DNA from 3 places in the Ruegeria sp. YTSC106 genome. Region 2 is predicted to be linked to each of the others. Evidence: riboswitches for the same ligand, from Rfam matches in the RefSeq annotation. Region 2 holds a riboswitch; each other region holds the start of a gene.
The links. A riboswitch is a leader RNA that binds a small molecule or an ion and turns the genes downstream of it on or off. The one in region 2 is predicted to bind cobalamin.

Region 1 (10,131 bases), on a different contig from region 2:
GACTTCGAGCGTGGATTGTAAAAGGCCATCGAGAAATCCGCCTGTGCAGCAAGACGCAGGCGTTTTTCGATCAATGACCATGGTTTGAGATTGTCGCTGAGGTTGATGGCGCAGAAATCATGCCCCATTGGGGCGCCCGCGCGCGCGGATGCAGCCAACATCGCCGTGATCCCCGGCAGCACATCGATCTGAAAGTCGCGCCATTCTGCGGGGCCGTTTTCCAGCGCTTCGAAAACGGCCGCCGCCATGGCAAACACGCCGGGATCACCCGAGGATACAACGACCACGCGTTTGCCTTCTGCGGCCATTTGCAGCGCGTGTCGCGAACGGTCTATTTCGACCCGGTTGTCACTGGCATGCAGTGTCAGGCCGGGGCGCTCGGAAATACGCGCCACATAAGGAATATAGCCCACAACATCGGTGGCTTCGGCCAGTGCGGCCGTTACTTCTGGCGTAACAAGCGCCTCGTCACCCGGCCCAAGACCGGCAATCTTGACCCAGCCGCTCATGGTCGCCGCCCCTGACCGTGCACGACGATGATCGAAAAATACGGGGTGATCTTCTCGCAGGCTTCAGACAGCTTAGTCACCGTCTGGTTTGGCATCTGCGCATATTCCACGATCCATGCCCGGTCATACAGGCCAGCTGTCTTCAGAGCGCGTTTCACCTTGTCGATGTTGCGCCCGATTTTCATCACGACCAATGCATCGGTTTTAGCCATGCGTTCAGCCAGCGTGTCTTCGGGCAGGGTGCCAACCAGCACGGTCAGAACATCATCACCCCAGGTGATCGGGTCTCCTGTCGCGGTCCAGGCTCCGGACATGCCCGTAATGGCGGGTACAACTTCAACCGGCGCGTCTTCGCGTAGACGACTGTAAAGATGCATGAACGAGCCATAGAAGAACGGATCACCCTCGCACAGAACAACCACGTCCTCACCCTGTTCGGACAGGGCCTTGAGATGCTTGGTGCAGTCTTCGTAGAACGCAGCCAGCAATTCGTTATAGCGCGGATCTGTCACCGGGATCTCGGTGGTCACGGGATACTCCATAGGGAACTCGATAGCACCTTCGGGGATCATCCCGTTGACGATCTTGCGTGCCTGGCCGCTGCGACCGGGTTTGCGGAAGAACGCCACATGTTTTGCATTGCGCAGCAGGCGATCCGCCCGGACGCTCATCAAATCCGGGTCGCCGGGGCCAAGGCCCACACCGTATATGGTGCCCATCTTCATTCTGCCCGGCTTGCGATGGCGTTGACGGCCGCCACTGTGATGGCGCTGCCGCCCAGACGGCCTTTGACAATGCAGGACGGCACCGGTTGGGCTTCCCAAAGCGCATCCTTGGATTCCACCGCACCGACAAAGCCTACCGGGCAGCCGATGATCGCGGCAGGGCGCGGGCAATCCGGGTCTTCCAGCATGTTCAGCAAATGAAAAAGCGCGGTGGGCGCATTGCCGATGGCGACCAGCGCGCCCTCCAGATGCGGCCGCCACAGCTCCAGCGCAGCGGCGGAACGGGTGTTGCTCATCTCGGCGGCCAGCGGGCGTACGCGTTCATCGTGCAGGGTGCAGATCACCCCGTTATCGGCGGGCAGGCGGAAGCGGGTGACGCCTTCGCTGACCATGCGCGCATCACACAGGATCGGTGCACCGTTTTCCAATGCAGTACGGGCCGTTTGCACGAAGCCGGGCGAGAAATGCACGAACTCTTCCAGTCCGACCATACCCGCGGCGTGAATCATCCGAACGGCAACCTGCTCTTCATCGGCATCAAACCGGTCCAGATCAGCCTCGGACCGGATGGTGGCAAAGCTTTCCTTGTAGATCGCTGCGCCATCGGTTTCGTATGTATAGGGCATCAGGTGAAGTCCATGGTCATGAGTGTTTGGGGGTCAAGCCCGCGCTGGCAGGGCTCATCCCCCGCGCGGCCCTGTTTGACAAGATCAAATCGTCCGTTATCGCCTACCAATGTGATGTCAGCGGGGCCCATGCGGGCGCATCCCTTGCTACAGCCTGAAACATGGAGACGTCCGGAAACACGCGAAGCCAATGCGCGGGCGATGTCGCGCGTCTCTGCCTGTGCCTGCGGGCAGAACGGTGCGCCGGGGCAGGCGTCGGTGGTCATCAACGGATCGGTTCCATCTTCGACAAACGCCGAGGCAGGTATCGCCGCCCCGCCTTCCAGCAGGATCAGCCGCCACGGTGTGACGCGCAGGGCGCAAGCACCGCTGTCCTCGATCAGATCATACAGCTTGCGCGCAGGCAGCGACCCAAAAGCCGCTCCGTACAGAGCACCCAGTTCACAGGGGCCGGGTTGAAGCTTTGCGCCAACAGAACCGGGCGCACACCCTTGCCATTCCTGCGGCAGGGCGTCGATGACACGCGCCATGCGGCGTGTCTCGGGTGTGTAGGTTTTGGAAAACCACATTGCCAGCGCAATCACGTGGTCAATGGCGTCGGTCTCGGTCACGCTCCGCCCGGTTTCGCACCCGTCGGCGCGCAGGATCAGGCCGTCTGCAACGGTTTCCAGACGAATATCCGCCGAATCCGACGCCAGCAGACGTTCGGGGCCTGTGTCGATTGCAAAGCCGAATTTTGCAGGCAGGGCCGGCAGGTCCGCAAGCCGGCCAATCAGTTCATGGGTCAACCGAGCGGTCAAATCGCCCGCCTGATAGAGCGGTGTAACCAGAATATTGCGGCGTATTTCGATGCCGGGTTCCGCATCCAGCAGGTTCAGCGCGGCAAGCTCTTTGAGCAGAGGCTGGTGGTCTTCCTCGTCCACGCCCCGCATTTGCAGATTGGCGCGATTGGTCAAATCGATCGAGCCGTTGCCAAAGCGGTCCGCCAGATCGCACAGTCCCAGAGCCTGATCGGCGTCCAGACGCGCCAGCCGGGGCCTGACCCTGACGACCAGACCGTCACCGGACATCATCGGACGATGGGCGCCGGGGCACCAGCCCTGAACAATTGGTGCACTCATCTCAATTTCTCCAAATCGGCCCGGATGGAATTCCGGCGCGTGTTCCAAAGCCCGGCCTCCAGCAGCGCGCGGAACCGGTCCTGCATGGCCTGACGAGCTTTGGGATTGGCCTCTTGCAGGAACGCGTCCACCTCTGCGTTGCCCAGCGTGGCATCGTGGTAGAGGTCAAATAGATGTGCTGCGACCGTGCCGGACAAATGCGCGAATGAGGCCATATGATCCAGCGTCGCTGCGATTTCAGCGGCTCCGCGGAAACCATGGCGTTGCATCCCGGCGATCCAGCCGGGATTGGTGGCGCGGGCATGGACGACACGGCTGATTTCTTCAGGCAAGGTGCGGGCACGAGGATTTTCCGGATTTGTGTTGTCCAGATGGTACAGCTGCGCGGTTCCGCCGGCGATCTTCTTGGCGGCGGCAAAACCCGCTTCGTGTGTGGCATAATCGTTGGCCAGAAGAAGATCGGTTTCGGTCAGGTCCTGCAAGTGGACAAAGCTGTCCGCATTTGCAACGCGTTGGGTGATACCGTCCTTGTCCTGTGATATGTGTTCGCCTTCCAATGCAAAAGAGCTGGCCTCAAGCCACGCTTCACCTGCCTGTGCACGGGCCTCGTCGGTATACACCTCGGAGAGTTCGGTCATGTTGACGCCATAGCTTCCGGGCGCAGGTCCATAGACCCGCGCCACCGGCTCCTGCCCGGCATAGGGGTTCCAGTCCGCCGCCTCATCACGCGCGGCCAATGCGCGAACCGCTTGGCCAAACAAAGCGGACAGCGTCGGGAAAACATCCCGAAACAGGCCCGACACCCGCAAGGTCACGTCCAGGCGCGGGCGGCTCAGGTCAGTGATCGGCAGAACCTCGATGCCGGAAACCCGCTCGGACCCTTTGTCCCATACAGGTTTGACGCCCAGCAGGTGCAAGGCCATGGCAAATTCCTCGCCCGCCGTGCGCATGGTGGCTGACCCCCACAGATCGACGATCAGCCCTTTTGGGTAATCGCCTTCTTCCTGAAGATGGCGTCGCACCAGTTCCTCGGCCAGTTTCACACCCTGCGCATAGGCCGCACGGGTCGGAACCGACCGCGGGTCAGTGGTGTAAAGGTTCCGCCCGGTGGGCAGAACATCTGACCGACCACGATAGGGTGAACCCGAAGGCCCGGCATCGATCCGTTTGCCCCCGAGCGCTTTGATCAGCGCGTCGCGTTCAGCGTGGGCCGACGGGGCCGGATCGAAATTGCCCGTCACCTCGGGCACGCGCCCGAAGATGTGCAGCCCGTCGCCAAACTGGCTTTCCTTGATGTCACAGACAAAGCGGTCGATACGTGTGATCGCTTCGGCGGTGCAGGTTGCCTGATCAAGGCCGAGATCGCTTTCCAAGCCAATGGCCTGCGCTTCATCACGGATATCTTCCTGCAAGCGGTCACGGCGTTTGGGGTCAAGCCCGTCGGCGTTCGAAAACTCATCCAGCAGCGATTCAAGCCGGACCATCCGATCCGGCGTGCCACTTTCCTTCATCGGGGGCGGGATGTGGCCCAGCGTGACCGCTCCAATCCGGCGCTTGGCTTGCGCGGCTTCACCGGGATCATTGACGATAAAGGGATAAATCACCGGCAGATCGCGGATCAGCGCCTCGGGCCAGCAATGAGCAGACAAAGCGACCGATTTTCCGGGCAACCATTCCAGCGTTCCATGTGCCCCGATGTGGATCAGCGCGTTCACGCCCAACCCTTTGCGCAGCCACAAATAGAAGGCGACATAGCTGTGGCGCGGGGTGCGCGAGAGGTCATGATAGTCGTCATCACGCAGCTCGGGCGTGCCGCGTTCGGGTTGCAGCGCGACCAGCGCCTTGCCGCGTCGCAGTGCGGTGAAATAAAAGACCCCATCGGCACAGGCCGGATCATCTTCGGGCGCGCCCCATGCGGTGTGCAGATCGGTGCGCAGGGTCTCGGGCAAATCCGCAAGCGCATCCAGATAATCCTCGAGCGCCCACGAAATCCGTGCGTCCAGAAGAGTGTCGGCAATCGGCTCGCCAGTCGCGATGTCATAGCCTTCTTCGCGAAGATCGGACAGCATCGCTTGGGCCGAGGCCAGCGCGTCAAGGCCAACCGCATGGGCCATCTGCCAGTCTTTGCCGGGATAAGTGGACAGGACCAGCGCGGGAATCTGATCTGCCTTGGGTTTATCGTTCAGTGCAAGCCAGCCCGAGACACGGTCGATGATCGCTTCGATCCGGTCCGGTTCGGGCCGATGTGCAAAGCGCGCGTATTCCAGATGAGGATCGCGTTTGCCGGGTTCCTTGAAAGACGCGACTCCCGCCGAGATCCGCCCATCCACCTCGGGCAGTACCACATGCATGGCCAGATCGGCGGGGGACAGCCCGCGTTCTGCTTCGGCCCACGCTTTGCGGCGCGAGGTGGCGAGAGCGACCTGAAACACAGGCACATCTGCTGCGTCCAGAGGCGATGTTCCCGACGCACCTTTGCCCGAGAAGGCAGTGGCATTGACAATTGCCGATGGTTTCAGCGCAACAACCTGTTCCCGCAACCAGTCGGCGGCCACAGGCGCCTTGAGCGACGGGGCAAACAGGCCCATCGCCTCGAATCCACGGGCCCGCAGGCTGCGGATCAGGGTGGCGATCGGGGCGGTGTCTGCCGAGGTCAGGTAAGCGCGGTAGAAGGTGACGAGGATGCGTTTAGCGTTATCTTCGAACGCGGTTTCCACCGGGATTACGCCGCGACCCGGACACCACGCGCCACATTCGGGCAAGGTCTTGGCGCCCATCACCGGACCGGCATAAAGCCCTGCCGCCAGAGCCATCTGTGCCAGTGCGGCCTGTGCCGCGACCTCGCCGCCGGTATCGCACAGATGCGCCAGCCGCCGCAGGGTCGAGACGGGCAAGGTGGAATAGTCATCCAACCGCGTATCCTCGCGCCCGTCCGCTGGGAGGACGGCCAGAGCGATGCCTTTGGCCTGCGCCAGTGCCAGAACCTGCTGCAGGCCGTAGGACCAGTAGGGCACGCCACCGATCAGACGGATCAGAATGCCCTTGGCGCCCTCGAGCGTCTGCTCGACATAGGTGTCAACGGACAGCGGGTGTTTCAAAGCTGTCAGATTGGCCAGCCGCAGGGTCGGCATTCGCCCATCCGGTCCGCCACCACGATGCCAGCCCGCCGCGAAAGCACCCAGGTCGCTGTCCGAGAAAGACAGCACCACCAGTTCTGCTGGGCTCTGGCCCAGATCGGTCGGGGTCTCGGTTTCCTCGAGCCCGTGGCTTTCGCGGAAGACGACGTGCATGGGTCTTACTCGGCAGCCTCACGCACACCCACGAGGATTTCGCGGATTTCCGCCTCTTTGATGTCGTCATGCTCGGCGATGACGACCAGACGCGAACGGCGCTCTTCGCCGGGTTCCCACGGACGGTCATACTGGTGACGTACCCGCGCACCCACGGCTTGTACCAACAGACGCATGGGCTTTCCCTGAACGGCGGCATACCCTTTGACCCGCAGGATGTTCAGCTCATTGGCGAGGCGTTCGATTTTGGCCACCAGTTGGGTCGGATCGGCTTGCTCGGGCAACTCGACGATGATGCTTTCGAAATCGTCATGCTCGTGATCATGGTGGCCGTCGTGATGCGAAGGGCGGGCGTCCATGTCATCCTCGGCGGCGGCTTCCAAACCCAACACAACGCGAACGTCCACCGCACCTTCGGCCACTTCGACCACGGGCAGGGGACGCGGCGCCTCGGCGGCGATGATCTCGCGTGCTTTTACCACGCCTTCAGGGCCGGCGAGGTCGGGCTTGGTCAGCAGGATGATGTCGGCGCAGGAGATCTGATCCTCGAACACCTCGGACAGGGGCGTTTCGTGGTCGATCGAGTCATCGGCCATGCGCTGGGCATCCACCGCTTCGACATTGGGCGCGAAGCGACCGGCGGCTACAGCCTCGGCATCGGCTAGGGCGATCACGCCATCCACGGTGATTTTCGAGCGGATGTCGGGCCAGTCAAACGCCTTCAGCAATGGTTTGGGAAGCGCCAGTCCCGAGGTTTCGATCAGGATGTGATCCGGGCGCGGTTCCAGAGCCATCAGGGCCTCGATGGTGGGAATGAAATCATCTGCCACGGTGCAGCAGATGCAGCCATTGGCCAGTTCCATGATGTTTTCCGCCGGGCAATCGGGAATGGCGCAGGATTTCAGGATGTCGCCATCGACGCCTACATCGCCGAACTCGTTGACCACGACAGCAAGGCGCTTGCCCTGCGGGTTCTGCATCAGATGACGCACCAAAGTGGTCTTGCCCGAGCCCAGAAAGCCGGTGATCACTGTGACGGGGAGTTTTTCGAGGTTCGACATGTCAGGCTCCAATCGGGGGAATGCGCGAGGCACAGTTTTTTCGGAAATGTTCGGGGCGTTCGCGCCATTTCACCAAACCATCTTCAGTGGCCAGATACTTGGTCGCACCGTCGACAATGACGTCGACATGATCTGTTTCGCTCAGGTTTTCATAGACGAATGTCCAGCGGCCCGGCCCGCCGCGCAATACGATCGAACAACCTTGATCGCAGTTTGACAGGCATTCTACGGCTTTCAGGGTGACACCGTCGGGCAGGTCAGCCTGTTCCAGGGCCTTGTGCAACAAAGCGCCCGGGCGTTGCGCGTCATCTTCGACAGGCAGGCCGCGACGGCAGGTGGTACAGACCAGCAACTCGACTGGTGTGGTCTCGGTCATGTCTCTCATCCCCCCAAATCCTCTTCGCGGGGGACGGGGTTTCATGCGGGCCACGATTGGTCACGGACCCGACACCGGAACACCCCGCCCGGTTTCAACTTCGGTTGTTGGCAGGTCTCCCGGCTTGCGGATGCCAGAGGAGGGCCTCTGTCGGATGTCCCGCCTTCCCGGCCTTTGGGCCAGTGGCATTGGGCATCCTCTCCGTTCACGGTCGCGGGGGCGGCTGCGTTTGGCGGCATGACCGTTGACGCATTCCCTTTTCATCGGCTGTCACCGACACCAACGAAAGGGACATGCGGCACCGCTGGCCTGCTTGTCAAGCGAGTCGCGCGTAACAATGATGCGGAGGAGTAGAAAGCGACCTGTGGGCGTCGATGGGCGGCATGTCGTGCGGGGTACAGCCTGAGATGAGCCCGGCGACGAACGGTATCTCTGCCAGGGTCGTACACTGTGGTGAGCGGGTGCCTGGACAGAACCTGTCACGATGGTGGGAAAAGACCGCCGAACACCCCGGATCCTCTCGCGCTAGTAAATGACGTTGATCATGAGCAGAGAGACGACCAGAAACAGCACAGTCATGATCCCGCCGGAACGCACGAAATCCATCACCTTGTATCCTGCCGGACCCATAATCAATGCGTTTACCTGATGGGTTGGGATGATGAAGCTGTTCGATGTGGAAATGGCGACGGTCAGTGCAAAAACCGATGGATTCCCACCAGCCGCTATCGCAATCGATACCGCCAAAGGCACCAGCAGGACAGTGGCCCCGACATTTGACATGACCAGAGAAAAAGCAGTCGCCAGAACAGCGATTCCGGTTTGCAGCGACCAGAGCGGCCAGCCGTCCAGAATTATCATGATCTGCTGGGCGATCCACGCAGCCGTGCCTGTGTTCTGTACAGCTTGTCCCAAAGGTATGAGGCAGGCGAGCAGGAATACGGTGTTCCACCCGACCGCGCGGTATGCCTCATCCACGCTGAGCACACGGGTCAACATCATGCCTACCGCTCCGGTAAGAAGGCAGAGCGAAAGCCGGACGTCCGTGAACAGGATCAATGACAGCGAAATGGCGAAAAATGCCAGGGCCCAGCCGACTTTTTGCGGCCTCAGTTCGTCCTGGGGGAAGTCCGTTGTCACAACGACGAAGTCCGGGTCGCGCTTGATCCGCATCAGGTTGTCCCATCTGGTATGCGCCACGAGCATGTCACCGGCCTGAAACTTTTCGAGCCCGATCTGAGTGGATTCGTGATCCTCGGTCTCGACATGGCTCAGCGTCTCTTCGCCGCGGTGAATGGCCAGCAGCGACATGCCATAGGTCTTGCGGAACAAAAGCTCGCGGGGGCATTTGCCGATCAGCTTGCTGTCTGGCGTGACGACCACCTCGGCCACGCCTGCATTGGTGGGGGCGAACTCTTCGACAAAAATGTCCAAATCCGGAAGAACGGTAAGCCCGTATTTCTTGGCGAACGTCTCGACCTCCCAACGGCGGCCGACGATGGCCAGCCGACACGGGGCCGCAATTTCGGCTGTCAAAACCTGAACCATCGAGGTTTTGCCGCGATAGAAGGTGGAAATGATGTACAGGTGGTTTTCGTGGTTGATGTCGGCCAGAATCTCTCCGACCAAGGGGCTGTCCTCGGGCACTACGACTTCGAACACGTCGGCTTTGAGGCCATAGACCCTTTGCAGGTATTCCTGTGTCCCTTGTCCGGTGCCCGTATTGTCAGGCCCTTCAGCCACGGGCAAAACCCAGCGTCCCAACAGCAAAAAGTAACCAATTCCCGTCAGGATCAGAACTGCACCGATCGGTGTGACCGAGAACAGGCTGAAGGGCTCCATTTTCTGAGAGGCCGGCAAACTGTCATTTGCCGTCAGGATCAGATCGTTCAGCAGGATAAGTGGAGACGACCCGACCATCGTCATTGTGCCACCCAAAATGGCGCAGAATCCCATCGGCATCAGCAGGCGTGACAGCGGTATACCTGACCGCGAAGAAATACGGCTGACAACGGGAAGAAACAGAGCAGCGGCGCCGACATTCTGCATGAACGAAGAAATGACGCCAACGGTTCCTGAGATGATTGGAACAACCCTGCCTTCCGATTTGCCACCATATTTGAGGATAACGGCAGCAACCTTGTTCATGATCCCCGTCTTGTCCAGACCAGCACCGACGATCATTACCGCAATGATCGAGATGACGGCATTGGATGCGAAGCCGTCGAACAGAAGGGTTACATCCGCCAGATTTCCCAGCCCGGGCGCGTAGCTGAGCAAGCCTATGAGAACCAGAACCAATATGGCGGAAAGGTCGATCCTGATGATCTCGGAGACGAACAAAAAAACGGTGAAAGCCAGAAGGGTACAAACGACCCCCATCTCAAAGGTAAAGGCAATGTGTTCCACAATACGTCCAGAAC
Region 2 (10,131 bases):
AGCCTGGCGCCAACTGCGGCTTTACACGCCGTGGCAACCGATCCCCTGTCGCTTAGCCGCCCGACTGCTGGTGGCGGTTTCGAGGTTTTGGTTCGGGTCATCGACGCCACCGCTCCGATCGCCGGAACCATCGCGGCGGCAGACTGGACGAGTTGGGAATGCGATGCCGCAGCCTGTTCCGAGGTCGACAGCAATGATGCGCGCTTTGCGCTCACGCCACTACTGAACGCCGCCGGGTGGCACCAGACAGCTGATCCCGGCAATCCGACCAGCCTGTCGAATCCCGGAACTTGGGCAGAATGGCGCAATATCACCGGGCTTGTGCCGGGCGTCACGCGGTTTGCGGACGAGCTGCAACTGCTTTATTCCGCTGAAATGCTCATTACCTCACCGGTCTTCAATCAACTGGACAATGTCTGGACAGGAAACGAATTTGCCGCACCATAGCGCGGCTGCTTGAAACGCATGAAAGTGATTTGGCAAGACTCCCTTCAAGGGGTTTAATGCAATAAGGAGGTCAGCCATGCAAAACCCGGAGCGTTTCGAGAAGTTCTATTTCGCCAAAGTCGGCATGGGCGAAGCCTGTGGCTGCGCCGAGCGGGTAATCGACGTATTCGAATTCAATCGCAAAGGCGGTGCACAATCCAAACAACCTGTGAAACAGGACAGGCGCAGACGCGGATCCTTTCGGGCATGGGCTGTCAGATATGGGCTGATGAGCCGAAAGCGGACATAGTCCAGGCCTGACGACCCACAGGGTTCGCTTTCGGCTTCATGGCTTGGCTCAGGCGGCGTGATAGCATTTCTGAAACCACTGTATCTGGTTGCCACGAGAACAGGTCAGGCCGGCACCAGCTTCCCGTCGCGAAGGTCCAGTGCATCCGGTGCCAGTTCCGTGCGGAACGCCGGCGAATGACTGACCAGCAGAACCGCCTGTGGCAACGCTCGCAGGATTTCCAGCAAGCGCGCTTCGTTTTTCGTATCCAGCGCATTCGTCGGTTCGTCCAGCAACAGAACTTCGGGATCCATCGCCAGAACTGTCGCCAGTGTCACCAGCCGTTTTTCGCCGCCTGACAATTTGTGCGTGATGCGGTTCTTTAAGTGCATCAAGTCCAGATCGCCAAGCACTTTATCGACAATGGCAAGCGCTTCGTCGCGTGTCTTGCCCAGATTGAGCGGCCCAAAGGCGATGTCTTCGGCGACGGTCGGACAGAACAGTTGATCGTCCGCATCCTGAAATACAAGCCCCACCCGGCGGCGCACTTCGTGGAAATCCGCCTCCTCCACGCGTTGCTGACCAAAAACGGTGACGGTGCCAGAACTCGGGCGCTGCAACCCAAGTATGATGCGCAGGAGCGTCGATTTTCCCGCACCGTTCGGACCAGTCAGAGACAGGCGCTGCCCGGCATTCAGGCTCAGGCTTGCCCCGTCGAGGACGGGTGGCTGGCCGGGGTAGGAAAAACAGATGTCTTCTAGCGCGATCAGTGTCATACGAATTCCAGAATGATCAGACCCAGGCAGAGACCGCTGAATCCAGCAGCAAACACAATGTCTCTGCGGGTCAGGTCAAATTCCTGAAGCAACGGCATACGTCCGGAAAACCCCCGGCACTTCATCGCGGCCAGAATGCGTTCCGATCTTTCGATCGCGCGCACGAGCATCATGCCCACCAGGTAACCAAAGCTGCGATATGTGTGCCAGTTGGTCGCTGGCCGAAAACCGCGCACCTTCATGGCGGCGCGCAAGCGCAGATACTCTTCCCGCAACACCTCGATATACCGAATTGTAAACATCAGAAGGTAAACCAGCTTTTCAGGGCAACGCAGACGATGCAAGGCGTGACCCAGAGTGACCGGCTCCATCGTGCCAACCAACACCAGCAGGGACAGGATCACGGCATTGGCGGTCAAAGAAATCTGGACCGCTTTCCAGAAGCCTTGCCAGCTTGCCGGGTACCCCCAAAGCGTGAACATCAGATCTCCGGGCATGGAAAAGGGCAGCAGGATCAGCATAAACAGGATGAATCCATCCATCATGGCCATTCGCTTCAACGTCTTTCGCCACGGCAAGCGTGAAATCATCAAAAGCGAAAGAGACACGGTCAACGCCGCGCAAAGCGCAATGAGGGCTGACAGCGCCACGGTAACGACTGCAAAAGCAACTGCCATGACGATCCGCATCCGGGGATCCAGCAGGTTGATCAGACCTTCAGGCCCGTCACCGGCTTCGGCCAGTGTTTTCTCTTGGTGCCCCAGGACGTGTGCCATCAGGCCGCCAGCCTGCGGCGCGCCGCCATGTAAAAGCCCAGACCGAACAGACCAACGATGTACCCGATCCCGCCAAGGATGGTTTGCAGGTCATTCTGTTCGCGATAGGCCGCGATCTCGCGCCTGAGCGGGCGCAACTCGTCACGAACGGCCTTTGCGATAACCTGTCGTTCCTCTTGGCCTAGTGAAGTCGCGGAACCGACAGTCTGGGCCATGGTCGCCGAAGTTGCGCTGTCCGCTTTTTCTGCGACAACACCCATAATCTGCGCGACGTCCTCTGCAGGCATAGTAACCTGGGCCACGTGCCCGGCGCCCAGGTCAGCAAAGAATGTATGCGCCACGGCTGAGTTCGGAGTGTAGATAAAAAACCCGTCTGCATCCGTCACCGTGCGACCCAGCTCTGCCCCATCCGGGCCAGTAACAATGACTTCGGTATCGCTTGCCATATCGCCGCTGGAAAAACCGATCTCACCCTCTATGGCATCACCGGACACAAAAACACCGGCTATGACTTTATGCGCCAGCGCAGGCAAAGGCGCACAGCACAAAGCCAGTGTGATAACCAGATGCTTCATGTGGTCGCTCCTCTGACAAACAGCTCGGGCTTGACTTTGCGCGCCAGCAAAACGGCGAACCCGGTCAAAATCGCTTCGATGGCCATGACAGGTATATGTGCAAAGAAAACAAGCTTGGCAGCGGGCAGGAACTCATCCCCCGACAGTGCCAGTGAAGTCGCGACCATGCCGGTCGTCGCCGCAATGGCAAATGCGCCGCCCAAGCCACCCCAGATCGCACCCTGCAAAGGCGTCCCACGCGCGATCAGACGACCAAACAACAATCCGGCCACCACCGCGGGCAAAGCGATATTGACGGTGTTGATCCCCAACACCGTCAATCCGCCAAAGCCGAAAAAGACCGCCTGCAGCAAAAGCCCGACGAACAAAGCCGGGAATGCGGCCCAGCCAAGCAGCAGTCCAGCCATGCCATTGAGGATCAAATGTACCGATGACGGACCAATGGGTACGTGGATCAACGATGCCACGAAGAAACTGGCTGACAACACTCCGGCAGTGGGGATGCGGTCAAGATCCAGTGACCTGAGGCCCATGGCAATCCCACCCGCAGCGGCGACGGCACCGCCGACCACGACCGGGTTGGAAAGGGCTCCGTCGACGATGTGCATTTGGGTCTACTCCAGATCCCAGGCGCGGATCCAGATGACCGCATCCTGACTAAGTTCTTTACCCTCATGTTCGGTCACTGGACCTGAACCTAGTGCTGCGAAACCCCAGTAACCGGCTTTTGGAACGCCAAACGAAAAGTACCCGTTGTCGTCCGATATGGCGACCACGGCACCACCCGGCATTGGTGACACCTTCGGTGTCGAAGCGGCCGAGCTCTCCATGCCAGGTTCGGCGGCCATGTACTCGATCTCGATCTCAGCACCTGCAACCGGCTGACCATCAGCCATCACACGGCCCGTGAAGGTCGAACCCGCGATGATGTTGGTCGGCTTGTTAAGCGGTATGATCTCGGTCAGCAGACCCACAGGGTTCATCCAGTCGGTCGGCAATGCGTTGCGGTTCAGGAACGCTTTGGTGAACTGCTGGATATAGATGTCTTCGGCTTCCTCATAATAAGGTTGAGGAACCGTCACCAGCACGTAATCGCCCGAACGTTTGACAGGAACACTGCCTTTGAACGCCGCCCCCTCGTTTTCTCCACCGGTGAAGCGGACAGGTTCCAGCGTATCAAGTAAATCAGTTTTTTTGCCGTTGTGGATCACATAGAATTCCTGCGGCTTTTCCATATCCATGACATGACCGTTCTCGAACGGATGCCAGAAGATCAGCTTGACCGGCACATCGCCGGGTTTCTCGATCATGGTGTCGATGGTGTATTCCAAAAGGAAATGCGCATTTGCCATGGCAGGAAGTGCCATCGCGGCAGCGGCTGCACTGAGCAGCTTTTTCATGAACAGTCGTCCTTGTCCCGTCGCGCCAATCCCGGTGCGAAATTCACTTTGACTGCGGGACATCCAACGCCAAATTGCCCTTTCAGGCATCCTGGTCCGACGCACATCCCGTCGCCGATGAGGAGCGCCCCTTATGGGGGCACATGCCCGGCAGGTATCCTGACTTGCGGGTCAAAGCGTCGGACTGGCCTTCCCGGGAAAACCCCAGTGGCGTTTCAGCCCTGCTCGCCGCTTACAGTTGCGGGTGCAGTTGCGGAATTGGGCCTGAGCCCGCACCGCATTCCCTATTGATTCCAGAGCGCACCCCGGAACCGGACATGTCCAGCGGCTTGCCAGACAATCCCAGTCTCCGTCAACGATCAATTGTGATGGCGGTCGAAAAAGTTATGAACCTGGGAAGTCTGGTGTGGTTTGACGTGCTTCGGTAAGCATCAGTGGAAGAAGGGGAAATACACTTCTAGGCTTCTGAAAGATACCTTTCCGACAACGGCAAGCTTGCTGCGCCCAGCGAGCGCGCATCCGGGCCCACGGCCCCCGCCACCACCAAAGGGCGCTCAAGACCGGTCAGGTTAACCTCGGACAGTTTGTTTTCGACCAATTCAACCAAATGCGCCTTGATGTCCGGCGGCATCCAGCCGTCAATCTTTACGCACTCAAAGTCGATTAGACTGCATGATGATACAATCGCATAGGCAATCCCGCTCGCGGTCTTATTCAACCAGTTCTCCAGTTGAGCTTTTGGCACATCCCAATGCTCGGTCGATTCCCATAAAGAATGCGAGGTTGCCCCTGCTGTCGTGATTGCACGCTCGAGCACATAAAGGCTGGCCACGTCAATCAGCGGCTTCACACCGCCAGCGTCATCAGGAACAGGCAAAGGACCGAGCGCGCCTGCATTTCCCCGACCAGAAAAGATCGAGCCATTGAGGACCACCCCGCCGCCAATGAAGAAGCCGACGTAGAAATACAAAAAATCTCTTGGCCCGTCAGCCGGGCCAAAAACCAATTCCGCACCACAGGCCGCTGTCGCGTCATTTTGAAGGAAAATTGGCATATTGCAGCTGAGAGCCAGGTCCGCTTTTAAGTCCGACGCGCGCCACGGGTCCATTTTTTCCTGAGGAACCTGCAAAGCCTTCGCCCAGTCCCACAAGTAAAAGGGCATAGCTATTCCGAGCCCCGCGATCCTGCTTTTGGACTCAGGTGACATGGACGTCATCACTTTCCCAAGGCACTCCCTGGAAAAATCCAAAGTGGCATTCGGCGTTGGATAGTCATAGGTTTGCCTCTCTCGTTGCCGCACATTTCCGACAAAGTCAGTCAAAACCAGTTCGGCACTGCGGCGCCCGACTTTAAGCCCAAAGAAGAACGCACCATCCGGATTAAGGCGCATGGGAACAGAAGGCTGCCCGACTTTCCCGCGAACCGGTTCACCGCGCAGAAGCAACCCATCCTTTTCCAATAGACGCATAATGACGGAAACCGTTTGTGCCGACAGTCCCGTCATGCGCGCGATTTCGGACTTCGCAAGGGCCTGATGGCGCCGGACAAGAGATAACACAAGGCGTTCGTTTCGGGCCCGCATGCCGCTTTGGTTCGTTCCGCGCACCTCTGACCCGTGCGAGCCAATCGAGTTTGTCTGAGATGAATATTCAGGCACGACCACCCCTTTCTTGCTTGAGAATGAGAAAGCCGACCCGCCCTGTCAATAATAAATAAGAGTGAGTTATTTATTGACTCAATATTTGATTCTTGTGATGGTTTCTCATGGGATCAGGTTATTTTTGCCTGATCGCTCTCGTGCCCTCATGGGCATTAGAAAAACTGGGAGGATTATCGATGAAACTTGCAAGACTTGCGGGCGCGACAGCGCTGGCAGCTGCTGCCATGGCTGGCAGTGCAATGGCGGAAGGTGAAACTGTTTGCCTGATCACCAAAACGGACACCAACCCGTTCTTTGTCAAAATGAAGGAGGGCGCGACAGCGAAGGCGGAAGAGCTGGGAATGACGCTGAAAGCCTTTGCGGGCAAGGTCGACGGTGACCATGAAACGCAGGTGCAAGCCATTGAGACCTGCATTCTGGACGGCGCCAAAGGCATTCTGCTGACGGCCTCGGACACATCATCCATCGTTCCGGCTGTGAAGCAGGCGCGGGATGCAGGGGTTCTGGTAATCGCTCTGGATACGCCGCTGGAACCCATTGACTCGGCTGACGCAACGTTCGCCACGGACAATTTCCTTGCCGGGCTGTTGATTGGACAATGGGCCAAAGCCACGCTGGGCGACGCCGCCAACGACGCCAAAATCGCGACACTGGATCTTGCCGTCAGCCAGCCGACAGTGGATGTGCTGCGCAATCAGGGCTTCCTTCAGGGCTTCGGTGTTGATCTGGCAGACCCGAACGTGATCGGCGATGAAGATGACCCCCGTCTGGTCGGGAGTGATGTCACTGCCGGCAACGAAGAAGGAGGTCGCCGCGCGATGGAAAACCTACTGGCCAAGGATCCGACGATCAACGTTGTTCACACCATCAACGAACCTGCGGCGGCAGGCGCTTATGAAGCGCTCAAAGCCATCGGACGTGAAAATGACGTACTCATCGTTTCCGTGGACGGAGGCTGCCCGGGCGTCCAAAACGTTGCTGATGGTGTTATCGGCGCAACGTCGCAGCAATACCCGCTGTTGATGGCATCACTGGGGGTTGAGGCCGTCAAGAAATGGGCGGACGAAGGTGTAAAACCTGAAAACACACCCGGTAAGGATTTCTTTGACACCGGCGTGGCGCTTGTAACGGACAAGGCCGCTGATGGCGTCGAGTCAATCTCGGTCAAAGAAGGCATGGACCTCTGCTGGGGTTGACCTGATCACCCGGAGGGCCGCAGAGGGCGGCCTTCCGCTTTTCAAGCCACCCATTCGCCCGAAAACTTGCTAGAGTCGTCAGTGACCTGACGCTTTGGGGGAACCTTTATGTCCGATACTTCACGACGATCAGACGACTTCGAAGCCGCTGCACAAGGCAGCCCGGAACAGATTGCCGAATTTGACGATCACCACCGCGGGTTTGTCGGAACGGTTCAGCATTTTCTGCATGTGAACCCCTCTCTGGTGCCGTTGATCGTTCTTGTGGCTGCCATCGTCATTTTCGGTGTATTGTTGGGCTCCAAGTTTTTCTCGCCATTTGCGCTGACCCTGATCCTGCAGCAGGTTCAGATTGTCGGGATCGTGGCTGCGGCGCAAAGCCTTGTCATCCTGACGGCAGGTATCGATCTTAGCGTCGGGGCAATCATGGTAATGTCGTCGGTTGTGATGGGTCAGTTCACCTTCCGGTATGGGCTGCCGCCATCGGTCTCGATCATTTGCGGCCTTTTCGTTGGCACAGCAATCGGCGCGGTGAACGGTTATCTTGTCAGCCGCATCAAACTGCCGCCGTTCATCGTGACGCTTGGAATGTGGCAAATCGTTCTCGCGGCAAATTTCCTCTATTCTCAGAACGAAACCATCCGGTCACAGGAGATCGAGGAACATGCCAGCATCCTGCAACTGTTCGGTGCCAAGTTTAACATCGGCGGGGCTGTATTCACCGTCGGCGTGATCTTCATGCTGGTGCTTATCCTCGTGCTTTCCTACGCGCTTCGTCATACCGCCTGGGGAAGGCATGTCTATGCGGTCGGTGATGATCCGGAAGCCGCCGAGCTGTCCGGTGTCAATGTGCATCGCACGCTGATGTCAGTTTACATGCTGTCCGGGCTGATCTGCGCTTTCGCGGGCTGGGCCCTGATTGGTCGCATTGGGTCCGTGTCTCCGACGTCAGGACAGTTGGCAAACATTGAAAGCATAACGGCGGTCGTGATCGGGGGTATATCCTTGTTCGGTGGTCGCGGGTCCATTCTCGGGTCGCTGTTCGGAGCGTTGATCGTCGGCGTCTTCACACTTGGGCTTCGATTGCTGGGCGCTGATGCGCAATGGACGTTCCTGTTGATCGGCATCCTTATCATCGCAGCGGTCGCGGTCGACCAGTGGATCAGAAAGGTGGCAGCCTGATGGAACCTATTCTCAAAGGACGGAACCTTGTGAAGCGCTACGGCAAGGTAACGGCGCTGGATCAGTGCGATTTCGACCTGATGCCGGGCGAAATACTGGCCGTGATCGGCGACAACGGCGCAGGCAAATCAACACTGATCAAGGCGGTATCAGGCGCGGTGGTGCCGGATGAAGGTGAGGTTTGGCTGGAAGGCCAGAAAGTGAACTTTCATTCCCCGATTGACGCGCGCGAAGCCGGTATCGAAACGGTCTACCAGACGCTTGCTATGTCCCCCGCCCTGTCGATTGCGGACAACATCTTCATGGGGCGCGAAATCCGGCGCAAAGGGCCGTTGGGATCATGGTTCCGAATGCTCGACCGTCCGGCGATGGAGAAATTCGCCCGCGACAAATTGAGCGAACTGGGCCTGATGACAATCCAGAATATCAATCAAGCCGTTGAAACTCTGTCCGGGGGTCAGCGCCAGGGTGTTGCCGTGGCGCGGGCCGCGGCGTTCGGCTCGAAGGTCATCATCTTGGACGAGCCAACGGCCGCACTGGGTGTGAAGGAAAGCCGTCGCGTTCTTGAACTGATCCTGGACGTGAAATCGCGTGGCATTCCGATCATCCTGATCAGCCACAATATGCCACATGTTTTTGAGGTCGCCGATCGAATTCACGTGCATCGGCTTGGCAAACGCCTGTGCGTCGTTGATCCCAAGGATTACACGATGTCCGACGCAGTGGCGTTCATGACCGGTGCCAAGGAACCGCCCGCCGAGGATCAGGCCGCGTGACTGGCAAACTTGCCACCCCCAAGGCGCTAGCAAGCAGAATCGCGGATGCCGTTCAAGCTTTGCCGCCGCTGCAAGACCGGCATCTTGTCGCGATAGCCGGGCCACCGGGATCGGGGAAAACGACTGCGGCCAGCCTTGCGACCACAGAGCTCAATCTACGCGGCGTCGCAACCGGCCTGGTTTCCATGGACGGCTTCCATTATGACAACGTGATCTTGAAGGATCGCGGCTTACTGAACTGCAAAGGATCCCCCGAAACCTTTGACCTTGCCGGCTTTCATGCATTGCTTGGTCGATTGCGTACGGAAGGAGAAGTCGCAGTACCCGAGTTTGTCCGAAATCTCGATCTGGCTATTGCTGCGCGGTCTATGATCACAGCGGATCAGCGCGTTGTTCTGGTTGAAGGCAATTACCTTCTCTTGAATGAACCGGGTTGGTCGGAACTTCACCAACTGTGGACATTCAAGGTATTCTTGGACACCGATTTGAAAACACTTGAAACCCGCCTGACCAAAAGATGGATCGGCCACGGTTTGGACAAAAAAGCCGCCAAGGACCGTGCGCAGTCCAACGATCTGCCGAATGCGGAACGTGTAATCCGAAATTCGGTATCCGGCGATCTGGCCCTGACTTGAGTTTTCCCTGCGGCCAACAAAATCCGTCTTGATGGAAGGCCAGAGGTCAGATCCGGTATACCGGCGGAACAAGACCGGCCTGGAACCAAGTCACGAAAGACACAATTGAAAACACCGGCAGCCCGGTCGCCCGCTGAATATCCGGCGCATAGGGGCACATATTCGTGCACTCCAGAACTATCGCCCCAAGATCGGGGTGTTCCGAGGCCAACGCGATTGCGGCCTCAACATTGTCTTCCCGGGCCTTCTGAACATTCAGACGCGATTCATTGCCAAGAATTGCACGGGTGAACTCTCGCCCACCCTCGGTTGTGCCTATTGGCGTATCCAAGGGGACATCGGCGGCACGCAAGTGGTCTTCGGTCAACGTAGACGCCGAAATGGTCAGTACACCGGCCCGTTTTCCCGTAGGAAGAATGCGGTTCACCAATTCGACCTGC
Region 3 (10,131 bases), on a different contig from region 2:
TCGTGCGTAAGCCCTGAACCAGCGCCAGAACAATGCCTGATGCGATCAGACCGCCGCAAAACGCCGCCAACGGCAACGTCCAGATGCCCAATACATCACCTGTGACCGTGATCACCAGAACGGCGCCAGCAGCTGCACCAGAGGACAGACCGAACAGAAACGGATCTGCCAGATCGTTTCGCGTCGTTGTTTGCAAAACAACACCAACGACGCCCAGCCCCGCGCCAATCACGGCAGCAAACAGGGCTCGGGGCAGGCGAAGGTCGAAGACGATCCGGTGCAAAGGCGACATGTCTCCGTCCACCAGACCGGTTCCAAGAACGATGGCTGAAAAAACTTCGCGCATGGGGATAGGAGTGGTCCCGTAGACGATGGACAACAGCAAAAGGGCGGTCAGAACAACCGCCCCCAGCAAAATCAAACGGCCCAATTGGACCATATCAGTTGGTCTCCGGGTGCATGGCCTTCGCCATTTTCTCGATCGCCTCGATGTTTGCCGGGCCGGGCGTCAGTTCTTCGTAACGCAGGCCAATCCAGCGTTCGTTCTTTACCGCGTCCGTTTGTGACATCACCGGATGATCCTTCAGGAACTGAAAGGTGTCCTCTGCGCCGTTGCCGGACTGATAGTCGAGCAGCACCAGAAATTCCGGATTAGCCGCTGCCACGGCTTCCCACGACGTGCGGCCCCAGCTGGTATCCAGATCATGTGTCACGTTTTCGCCACCGGCGGCTGCGATCATTGCATCGGGAATGGCGAACTTGCCGGCAGTAAACGGAGCATCGGCCGGTCCGTCCAGCAGGAACACGCGGGGCTTTGCCAGATCGGCTGTTTTTGCTTCAATGGCGGACAGTTGGTCCTTCCAGTTGGCAACCAGCGCTTCGGCCTCGTCCTCGACCTGCATCACCATGCCCAGACGCAGAACGTCACCAAACAAAAGGTTCATGCTGGCCTCGGGGCGATCCTTGTCCAGATGCACGCAGCTTTCGGTCAGGACCATGGTCTTGATACCAAAGGGTTCCAGGGTGTCGGGCGTAACATCGCCACCGGGTTTCATGCCATAGTACCAACCGGCAAAGAACAGATCGGGCTCGACGGCCACAAGGTTTTCAATGGTCGGGTATTTGGGGGCAAGTTCTGGGATATCGCCACGCTGAGCATCAAAATCGGGGCTTGTTTTGTACCAGCCGGTAATTCCGGTAAGCCCCACGATCTTGTCCTGAAGGCCGAGCGCAAAGGCCATATCCGTCATGTTCATGTCGTGCACGACCAGACGCTCGGGCACCGTTTCAAAAACAAGCGGTTCGCCGCAGTTGTCAACCGTGACGGCCTCCGCTGCTGCGCCACTTGCCAAGCCAGTGAAAACAACCACTGGCCAGAGTTTGTGCATCATTTTTAGCTCCTGTTATGATGACAGTTTTCGTTTTCGGATGTCCAGCGCCGGGATCATGCGGCCTTCGTGCTGAAAGCACAGATAATCCACACCAAATGTGTCACGTACCCGGTCTGTGGTCAGAACTTCGCTGACAGGCCCGAACCCGGTCAGGCGCGTGGCTTTCATCAACGCCACATGGCTGGCGAATTCCGGGATCATGACCAGATCATGGACGATCATGACGACCGTTACCCCCAGGTCAGCGACCAAGGACAGCATGTGCCCCTTGGCATCCGGGTCCAGATGGTTGGTTGGTTCGTCCAGAAACAACAAAGATGGATTCTGGGCCAGTGCGCGAGCGATATGTGCGCGCTGACGTTCACCGCCCGACAGTTGGCTCATCGGTTTGTTTGCGAAATGCGACAGTTCGGTCGTCGTCAGCACCCGTTCAAGATCAGCTTTATGTTGAGCCGTCGATCGTTCCCCCTGAATCGGGATTTGTCCCAGCGCAACATAGTCTTGCAACCGCATCCGTCCATCGGGCGTTTCCTGCTGTCCGACCACAGCAATGGATCGGGCGCGTTGGCGGGCGGACAGAGTGCGAAGGCTTTTGCCTTGAATCCAAACATCACCCAACGCAATCCTTTCGATCCCGCATAGCAGTTTCAGCAGAGTGGTCTTACCGGCACCGTTCGGCCCGGCAATTGCCAGAATTGATCCTTCTTCAAGACGAAAGGACACGTCCTGCAACAGGATATCACCATTGAGAGCGTAGTACTCCAGATCCTCGGCAACCAGAAAACTCATGACGTCCCTCGGGATGGCAAAGCGGGTATTCGCGACAGGGTCTTTGTAAAGAGGGCAGGAGGACGGTTCGAGGCGCTGGTCCAGCCATCGTCGCTGTCGCCGAACTGCGTCGCGAATTCGACCAGGGCAGCCAGGTCGTGTGAAGTCTTAATGTCGCCGAACAGATACTGCGCTTTGCCTGCGGCCTGAAATCCAACGGTCATGGCCCGTTCACAACCTGCCATGCAGGCCACCATTCGGGTTTCAAAACCGTCAGGCAACTGAGCGTCCAGTGCGTCTTGCGCGGCCTCGGCAGGCATCGTCCCCTGACATGTTGAACAGATCAGAACGTAGTGATCAGAATAGCAGGCCATTGCCATCTCCGTCGTTTGCCAGATGCAGACAGAAGGCAAATACCCATATATTACGCAAACGCGCCATCAAGCCTCCTTCGGGGACGCCCCGCCCCGGGTTGGTTTACCATGCGATGGCAGGTCTCCTGACTTGCGGGTCAAGGCTCGGCCCACCTTCCCAACCCTTTCGGATCAGTGGTACAGTGGCGTCGCTCACCGCTTACAGTTGCGGGGGCAGTCACGGACTTGGCGCATCCCTGCGCCGCACCGTATTCCCATTTTCATCCCTTACGGAACCATCCGGCTCAGCTAGTCCGGCTACGCAAGACTTGTCAAGCGGCAGACGATGTGGGGTGGTGGAAGGATATGCGATAGTTGAGCCGACTATCCTGTTCACGCCAGCCCGGACCGAACGGTGTCAATAGTCCGATACAAGCAGGAAATCCGGCTCTGCATCTTCTTCGACCTTTGAGAACCGCGGGATTGGCTCTTCAAACACATTGTCCGTACGGTCGTCATTCACGGTCGAAACCTCGCCAATAAGGCAATCGCCGCGCTCCGCCCAGAAAGCGTGCCAGATGCCGGGCATCAGAGTTACACTTTGCCCCGGCTTCAGCCGCAAGTGCTCTCCGGGTTGCAAGGTTACAGGGCAGGCATCGCTGGGGACCGTCACCGGGTTGTCGCGGTCAACGCCACCGTTTGGATCCGACGCATAGATTTCCAGAATGAGGTTGCCGCCGCCCCGGTTGATGATGTCTTCTGCTTTGACGATATGCCGGTGCATCGGAGAAAGCTGATTGTCTTTCGAGATCAACAGTTTTTCCGCATAGAGCATCCCGCGCCCGGATTTCAGATCCTTCGCCTCACCATTGCGCAGAGTGAACAGAAAAAGTCCAAGTTCGTCGAAACGGCCTTGTGCGTAATCGGTTATGTCCCATCCCAGCCCGCGGTTGCGAATCGTTTCAGCCAGAGGGCTGCGCATTTGCTCTGGCGTCCAATTCGCAAAGGGTGGCAACACGGCACCGAAGGACTGAATAAACGCGTGTGCCTGAGATTTGATACGGTTGATTTCAGATCGTTTCATTGTGCCATTCTAAAGATCAAAGCTCATGCGCCCAAGGCGGTTCCGCCCCGGCTCGGGATACGGTCACTGCGGCCACATCCGCGCCCAGTTCCATAGCCGTTCGCAAGTTTTCCGCAGTCAATCCGCGCAGACCTGATTTGGTCAGATGCCCTGCACGGCTGAGACCGGTCAGGACGCCAGCGTTGAACGTGTCACCTGCGCCGATTGTGTCGACCACTTCAACGGGCTTTACAGGAACTGAGACTTCTGAACCATCTGCCAGGTAACCGTGCGCCCCGTCGCTGCCACGCGTGACGATGACAGCGGTTGGACCCGCCTGCAACAGCAGAGACGCCTTCGCGGCTTCGGATTCGTTACCCGGAATGATCCAGTCCAAGTCCTCGTCCGAAACCTTGACGATATCTGCTCGTGAGATCATGCGGTTCAAACGCGTTCTAAATCGGGTTTGATCCTTGATGAAACCCGGGCGGATATTCGGATCCAGCATCACAGCCCGGTCAGAACCGTGGCGGTCCAGGAGGGCGGCATAAGCATCTGCGGAAGGTTCACAGGCAAGGCTGATACCACCGAGATACAGAGCGGAAACCGCTGGAAGTTGATCGGGCAAGTCTTCGGGCAGCAACATCCGGCCCGCCGTGTTTTCATCAACAAAGCTGTAAGACGCGTGCCCATCAGAAAGCTGTACAAAGGCAAGCGTGGTCGGGCGGTCCGAGATAATCACATGCGTCGTGTCCACATGACTGGCTTTCAGGGCATCGATCAGTTGCTGCCCGAACATATCCGATGACAAACCTGTCAGCATTCCAACCGGCACGCCCAGACGCCCCATCGCAACAGCTGTGTTCAGAACTGCACCACCGGTATGTGGCACAAAACCCAGCGCACCCGACACGGTCGGTTCTGAGATCATATCTATCAGCGCTTCACCACAGCACAGGATCATGTCTTGGTCCTTCTTGGAATAGAGATTTCGGTTAGTCTGGTTACTGTCTCAGCGCGTTCTTGCAGAAGTTGTTTGCGCCGATGATCCCGAACTCTGCCTGTTCAGACACGTAGAGGTTCAGGGAACGGCGCAAATCGCTGAAGCGGCCGCCGCCGTTGAACGCATCCTTGAAGTTGTCACTGAAAAGCCAGCGGTTTTTCTCGGCAACGCCGCCCACAAGGAACACGCCTCCCTCTGGCATCAAGGTGACCGCCAGATCACCCATCAATGCACCCAGATGAGTGGTAAAAATCTGCGCCGTTTTTTCGGCGATGAGATCGGTGCCGCTGCGGGCATCGTTCAGAATTTCTTTCGCAGAGCGCACCTGTGCCCGCGCCTGACCGGCTGCCAATTCAACCGCCTGATACAGTACCGGTAGGCCGGTTCCACTCAGGAACATTTCTGCTTCCAGCGCCAGGCTGTCCCCAAAGAAACAGCCCGGTGCGATACGACGCGCCGCTTCAAAGATATCAACTTCTTCGCGATGGCGCGGGTACAAACCCACATGCCCGCCTTCGCCGGAAACCGTATGGTATCTGCCTTCTGAGTAAAGCAAGGCGCCAACGCCGAGCCCGGTTCCGGGGCCAACAACCAATCGCGTGCCTGCGGGCGGCGTTGCCTGTCCCTGCAAGACGGCAACATCCGACCGGGTCACCTCGGCCACCGACCATGCCGCGGCGGTAAAATCATTTATCACAAAGGTGCGCTGCGCTCCTGTTGCATTAGCCAACTCTGTCTCCGAGAGATCCAGGTTTGCGTTGGTCAGTTGAATAGTCCCATCCCTGACGGGCCCCGCGCCCGCAGCTACGACGGCCTGTGGATTTGTTCCGATTTCGTCTCTGAGATCATGGAACGCCTCCAACAGGTCTTCCAATGTCCCCGTCGGATGTTTCCGAAGATCAGCCAATTCGCCATTCATGACGACGCCTAAACGTGTGTTCGTGCCACCAATATCCGCAACTAGGTTCCAATGCTCATGCACAGCCCCGAATGGTTGCGCTAACGGCTGAGAGACGTTCTGACCCTCGGACAGGGCGGATTTTAGCGCCATGAAAGACGCTTTGGGCGTTCTCGCAAGTGTTTCGAAATCCACGTCCACCAATCCAAACCTCTTCTCGTACCCGAAGGCCCATTCGTAATTGTCCAGTAGCGACCAGACAAAATAGCCATTCACCGGAACACCTTGTGTCAAAGCGTCCTGCACGGCCGCGAGGTGCCGGTCGAGATAATCGATACGATCATCGTCCTGCACGCGCGCCTCACTCGCCATACCGTTTTCGGTGATATAGATTGGCATCGCGCCCGTATAGTCTTTCGTTGTTCTGATAAGAAAGCGGGTGAGGGCAGAGGGCTCAATTTCCCATCCCATCTGCGTTTTCGGCAAAGGCCCGGGAACCTCTTGCAGGCTGGGCCAGGCGGTGTCCGCCGGGGCGATCAATTTTCGGGTATAGTAGTTCAACCCGCACCAATCGACCTGTGCTCCGATGGTTTCAAAGTCGTTCTGCCAGCCCTTGGGCAGGTGTGGTTCCAATCCCACCAAGGCTGTTTGAGGATATTCTCTTTTGAAAACCCCGGCAAGGAAGAACCGGTTGTAAATCGCATCGTAGCGATCTGCGGCAAGCCGCGCTTCCGCGCTGTCATCTGCTGGCTCGGACCATTCGAGGTTGAACACAGCGCCCAGATTGCTCATGCCAAGACTGCGCATGGCCTGAATGGCCCTGCCGTGGGCCAACAAAACGTGATGCATCGCTCGCGCAGCGGCGCGAATGTCGCGCAGACCGGGCGCATGGTGGCCTTCAAAATGACTCAGCCAACTGACACACCAGGGTTCGTTGATCGGCGCGGCGCTGAACATCCGGTCACCGATCCGACCCATGATGACCTGCGTATAATCCGCGAACCAATCCGCGATATCGCGATTGCACCACCCCCCCTGATCCGCAAGCGCTGACGGCAGTTCCCAATGATAAAGCGTCACACAGGGGCGGATACCGCGCTCCAGCAGGGCGTCCGCCAATCGGTCATAATAGTCCAACCCCGCCTGATTGACCTGACCACGCCCTTCCGGCAATACACGTGCCCAGCTGGTCGAAAAGCGATAACAGTCAAACCCGGCTTCGCGTACCAGATCGAAATCCTGCTCGAACCGGTTCAGGTGATCGCAGGCCACGTCTCCGTTTTCTCCGCGCACCACGTTGCCCGGCGACGCCGCAAAGGTATCCCAATGAGTCTGCCCCGCACCGCCCTGTGCATGGCCTTCAATCTGGTACGCAGAGGTGGCAACACCAAAGAGGAAATCTTTGGGGAAATCAGCGCGTGAGTGTTTCATGGTTACAACCTGTTGGGCGCAGGGCCGGTCGACCTGCCAACTACCAGTTCGGCCTCCAGCAATCTAGTTTTGACTGGATCATTCGGAGATTTGATGCGCTGGATCAACATGTCAGCAGCCATTTCACCTGCCTGCCGGACGGACGAGCGCGTTGCGGTGAAGATAGGAACATCCTGCCCGTTCTTCAAATAGGACAGGTCGTCGTCATGGGCGATCACTGATACATCCGCACCCATCTCAAGCCCGTTTTCGGACAGAGCGCGCCGCACACCGATGGCGGATATCATCGATGAACACAGAATCGCAGTAGGAGGGGCGTCCAGGCGCAACATGTTTTGCGTTTCGTGGTGGCCGTAAACCTCTGTCATTTCAGCGCTGCGCATCAGATTTGCATCGGGCGCAAGCCCGGCCTGCCCAAGCGCCTCAAGATATCCGTCGCGGCGGCGTTGGGCGAAATCCATATCTTCCAGACCGTTGATCAGAGCGATACGGCGATGGCCAAGGTCAATCAGAAAGCGCGTGGCACGCATGAACGAGCTTTTGTTGTTCACATCGATCCAGTCATACAAAGTGTCGACGCCGGTTGAGCGTCCGTGCACGATGAATGGGACGCCCATGCGGGTCAGGACTTCGATCCGTGGTTCGTTCACTTTGGGGCCTTGCAGCACGACTCCGTCCACCGCGCCCCGCTGAAAGAGACTCCGATACGCTTCTTCAATCGAGGTGTCGTCGGCGTTGGTGAACATCATGTCATAGCCATGTTCAGCGTATTTCTTTGCGGCACCGGCGACGAAATCCCCGAAGATCGGGTTAACCATTTCATGTTGTGACGAGCTGGGAATCACGTGGCCGATCACCATGGATCGTCCGGTTGCAAGCCCTTTGGCACGACTGTTCGGCCGGTACCCATGTTTGTGCGCCGCAGCTTGAACGCGCGCACGTGTGTCCTCGCTCACTTCAGGGTACCCGTTCAACGCCCGGCTGACCGTAGTTTGCGAAAGGCCCAGAACTTCCGAGAGCTGCTTCAGGTTCATTTTACGATTCAAAGCGCCTTCAATTGAGTGACTCTTTTTTGTTTTGTGAGCAAATGCTGCATCCGTCAACTTATTTTGTGTGGAAAGCAAAAAGTATAAGTAATTTTGGCGCTGGGAAGCAAAATGTTGACAGAGAGCTATTGTTAGCGGATAACACGCACTAACCAAAGCGCTTTGAAAGCGAGTCTTTGAGCGCACGATAGCTTGGGAGGAGGATTTGATGAAAAACACGCTTTACGCAGGTGCGGCGGCACTCGCCCTGATAGCCGGATCAGTTCAGGCGGAGGGTGAGTTGATCCACGCCGTCGGCGAGGGCAGTTTTGACTGGGATGGGTTTCAGGCCTTTGCCGAAGCAAATGATCTGTCCGGCGAAAGCCTGACTATTTTCGGCCCCTGGCTGGCTGGCGAGGGCAAGTCTTTCGAGAACCTTGTGGCCTATTTCGACGAAGCAACAGGTGCGAATTCCAGCTATGTGGGCTCGGACTCTCTGGAACAGCAAATCCTGATTGATGCAGCCGCAGGTTCCGCGCCGAACCTGACTGTTTTCCCGCAGCCCGGTCTGGCGGCAAACCTTGCCAAGCAGGGGTATCTGACACCTTTGGCCGAGGGCTCGGCGGACTGGATAAAGGAAAACTTTGCTGCCGGTCAGTCCTGGGTGGATCTGGGAACGTTTCAAAACGCCGACGGAGTAGACGATTTCTACGGTTTCTTCTTCAATGTGAACGTCAAGTCTCTGGTCTGGTACGTGCCCGAAAACTTCGAAGACTTTGGGTATGAAGTGCCCGAAACTATGGAAGAGTTCAAAGCTCTGATGGATCAGATGGTCGAAGACGGTGAAACGCCCCTATGCGTCGGTCTGGCCTCGGGTGGCGCAACGGGTTGGCCCGCAACGGACTGGGTCGAAGACCTTATGCTGCGCACGCAACCACCAGAAGTCTATGACCAATGGGTTTCCAACGAGATCAAGTTCGATGATCCCCGCGTCATCGCTGCGATTGAGGAATATGGCAGCTTTACCCGCAATGACGAATATGTGGTTGGTAATGCAGACGACACGGCGGCAATTGACTTCCGGGACAGCCCCAAGGGTCTATTCGATAGCCCGCCGGCTTGCATGATGCATCGGCAAGCGTCGTTTATTCCCGCCTATTTTCCTGAAGGCACGGAATTGGGGGTGGACGCTGACTTCTTCTATTTCCCGGCTTACGCCGAAAAAGACCTGGGCACACCAGTGCTTGGGGCAGGGACACTGTTCACGATCACGAACCCGAACCCGGCCACCGAAGCATTCATGGAGTTCCTGAAGACGCCATTCGCTCATGAGATCATGATGTCGCAGGATGGTTTCCTGACGCCCCACCTGAGTGCAGACCCCGAGAACTACTCGAATGATTCACAGCGCGGACAGGGCGAAATCCTGACCAACGCAACAACCTTCCGCTTTGACGGGTCTGACCTGATGCCGGGTGCGGTTGGGGCAGGTACTTTTTGGACCGGGATGGTCGATTACTCTTCGGGTGCAAAAGATGCAGCCACCGTGGCACGTGAAATCCAGTCATCCTGGGACGCAGCCAAGTGACCAACTCATGGGGCGGTCCTAGGGCCGCCCCACTTGCCAAACGGATGGGCGCACCATGACACCCGCACTTCAAGGCCTGCTGACGATCGCCATCGGCGTGTCGGGTTGCGTGGGCTACTTCTACTTTTCCAACCAGTTTCTGGACAAAATCCTGTTTCCGCCGCGTGGTCCGAATGCGGGCCGAAACATCAACCGCGCGAACTTGATCCGTCCATGGTTGTTCCTGTTCCCGGCGCTTGCTGCGCTGGGGCTTTATCTGGCGTATCCGGTGGTTGAAACCTTGCGCCTTTCGCTTACGGAACGTGTGCCCGGTGGCGGATACCGATGGGTCGGCCTGGACAACTATACCCAAATGGCGGCTGAGCCGAAGTTTTGGGAAGCCATGCGCAACAACATGTTCTGGTTGATTGTCGTACCAGCCATGTCAACGGCTTTTGGTCTTCTCGTGGCGCAACTGACTGACCGCATCCGCTGGGGCAACTTTGCCAAGTCCCTGATTTTCATGCCGATGGCCATTTCGTTTGTTGGTGCATCGGTGATCTGGAAACTGGTTTATGACGCGCGACCAGCTGAACAAGACCAGATAGGAATCCTGAACGCACTGTACATCT

Region 1: another riboswitch for cobalamin. It lies ahead of AC2FEB_RS08030 (DUF1636 family protein); the one in region 2 lies ahead of AC2FEB_RS21875 (DUF4198 domain-containing protein).
Region 3: another riboswitch for cobalamin. It lies ahead of AC2FEB_RS01055 (DUF1636 family protein); the one in region 2 lies ahead of AC2FEB_RS21875 (DUF4198 domain-containing protein).

Annotation. Positions count from the first base shown of each region.
Region 1 is NZ_JBXWMI010000004.1:292,347-302,477, reverse strand. It holds gene cobJ (precorrin-3B C(17)-methyltransferase) at 1-509, opposite strand, end outside; gene AC2FEB_RS08055 (precorrin-2 C(20)-methyltransferase) at 506-1,234, opposite strand; gene AC2FEB_RS08050 (precorrin-8X methylmutase) at 1,231-1,860, opposite strand; gene AC2FEB_RS08045 (ferredoxin-like domain-containing protein) at 1,860-2,981, opposite strand; gene cobN (cobaltochelatase subunit CobN) at 2,978-6,271, opposite strand; gene cobW (cobalamin biosynthesis protein CobW) at 6,277-7,332, opposite strand; gene AC2FEB_RS08030 (DUF1636 family protein) at 7,334-7,708, opposite strand; cobalamin riboswitch at 7,801-8,007, opposite strand; gene AC2FEB_RS08025 (SLC13 family permease) at 8,234-10,090, opposite strand.
Region 2 is NZ_JBXWMI010000025.1:10,643-20,773, forward strand. It holds gene AC2FEB_RS21845 (hypothetical protein) at 1-447, shown strand, start outside; gene AC2FEB_RS21850 (hypothetical protein) at 524-736, shown strand; gene AC2FEB_RS21855 (energy-coupling factor ABC transporter ATP-binding protein) at 841-1,491, opposite strand; gene cbiQ (cobalt ECF transporter T component CbiQ) at 1,488-2,267, opposite strand; gene AC2FEB_RS21865 (NikL family nickel/cobalt ECF transporter subunit) at 2,267-2,842, opposite strand; gene cbiM (cobalt transporter CbiM) at 2,839-3,450, opposite strand; gene AC2FEB_RS21875 (DUF4198 domain-containing protein) at 3,457-4,242, opposite strand; cobalamin riboswitch at 4,375-4,573, opposite strand; gene AC2FEB_RS21880 (ROK family transcriptional regulator) at 4,700-5,824, opposite strand; gene AC2FEB_RS21885 (sugar ABC transporter substrate-binding protein) at 6,079-7,098, shown strand; gene AC2FEB_RS21890 (ABC transporter permease) at 7,207-8,280, shown strand; gene AC2FEB_RS21895 (ATP-binding cassette domain-containing protein) at 8,280-9,056, shown strand; gene AC2FEB_RS21900 (nucleoside/nucleotide kinase family protein) at 9,053-9,691, shown strand; gene AC2FEB_RS21905 (aspartate/glutamate racemase family protein) at 9,738-10,131, opposite strand, start outside.
Region 3 is NZ_JBXWMI010000001.1:230,411-240,541, reverse strand. It holds gene AC2FEB_RS01070 (FecCD family ABC transporter permease) at 1-439, opposite strand, end outside; gene AC2FEB_RS01065 (ABC transporter substrate-binding protein) at 441-1,391, opposite strand; gene AC2FEB_RS01060 (ABC transporter ATP-binding protein) at 1,404-2,180, opposite strand; gene AC2FEB_RS01055 (DUF1636 family protein) at 2,177-2,533, opposite strand; cobalamin riboswitch at 2,632-2,826, opposite strand; gene AC2FEB_RS01050 (D-lyxose/D-mannose family sugar isomerase) at 2,931-3,596, opposite strand; gene AC2FEB_RS01045 (carbohydrate kinase family protein) at 3,613-4,539, opposite strand; gene AC2FEB_RS01040 (glucokinase) at 4,580-5,629, opposite strand; partial or broken gene AC2FEB_RS01035 (GH1 family beta-glucosidase) at 5,606-6,907, opposite strand; gene AC2FEB_RS01030 (LacI family DNA-binding transcriptional regulator) at 6,910-7,941, opposite strand; gene AC2FEB_RS01025 (ABC transporter substrate-binding protein) at 8,162-9,520, shown strand; gene AC2FEB_RS01020 (carbohydrate ABC transporter permease) at 9,576-10,131, shown strand, end outside.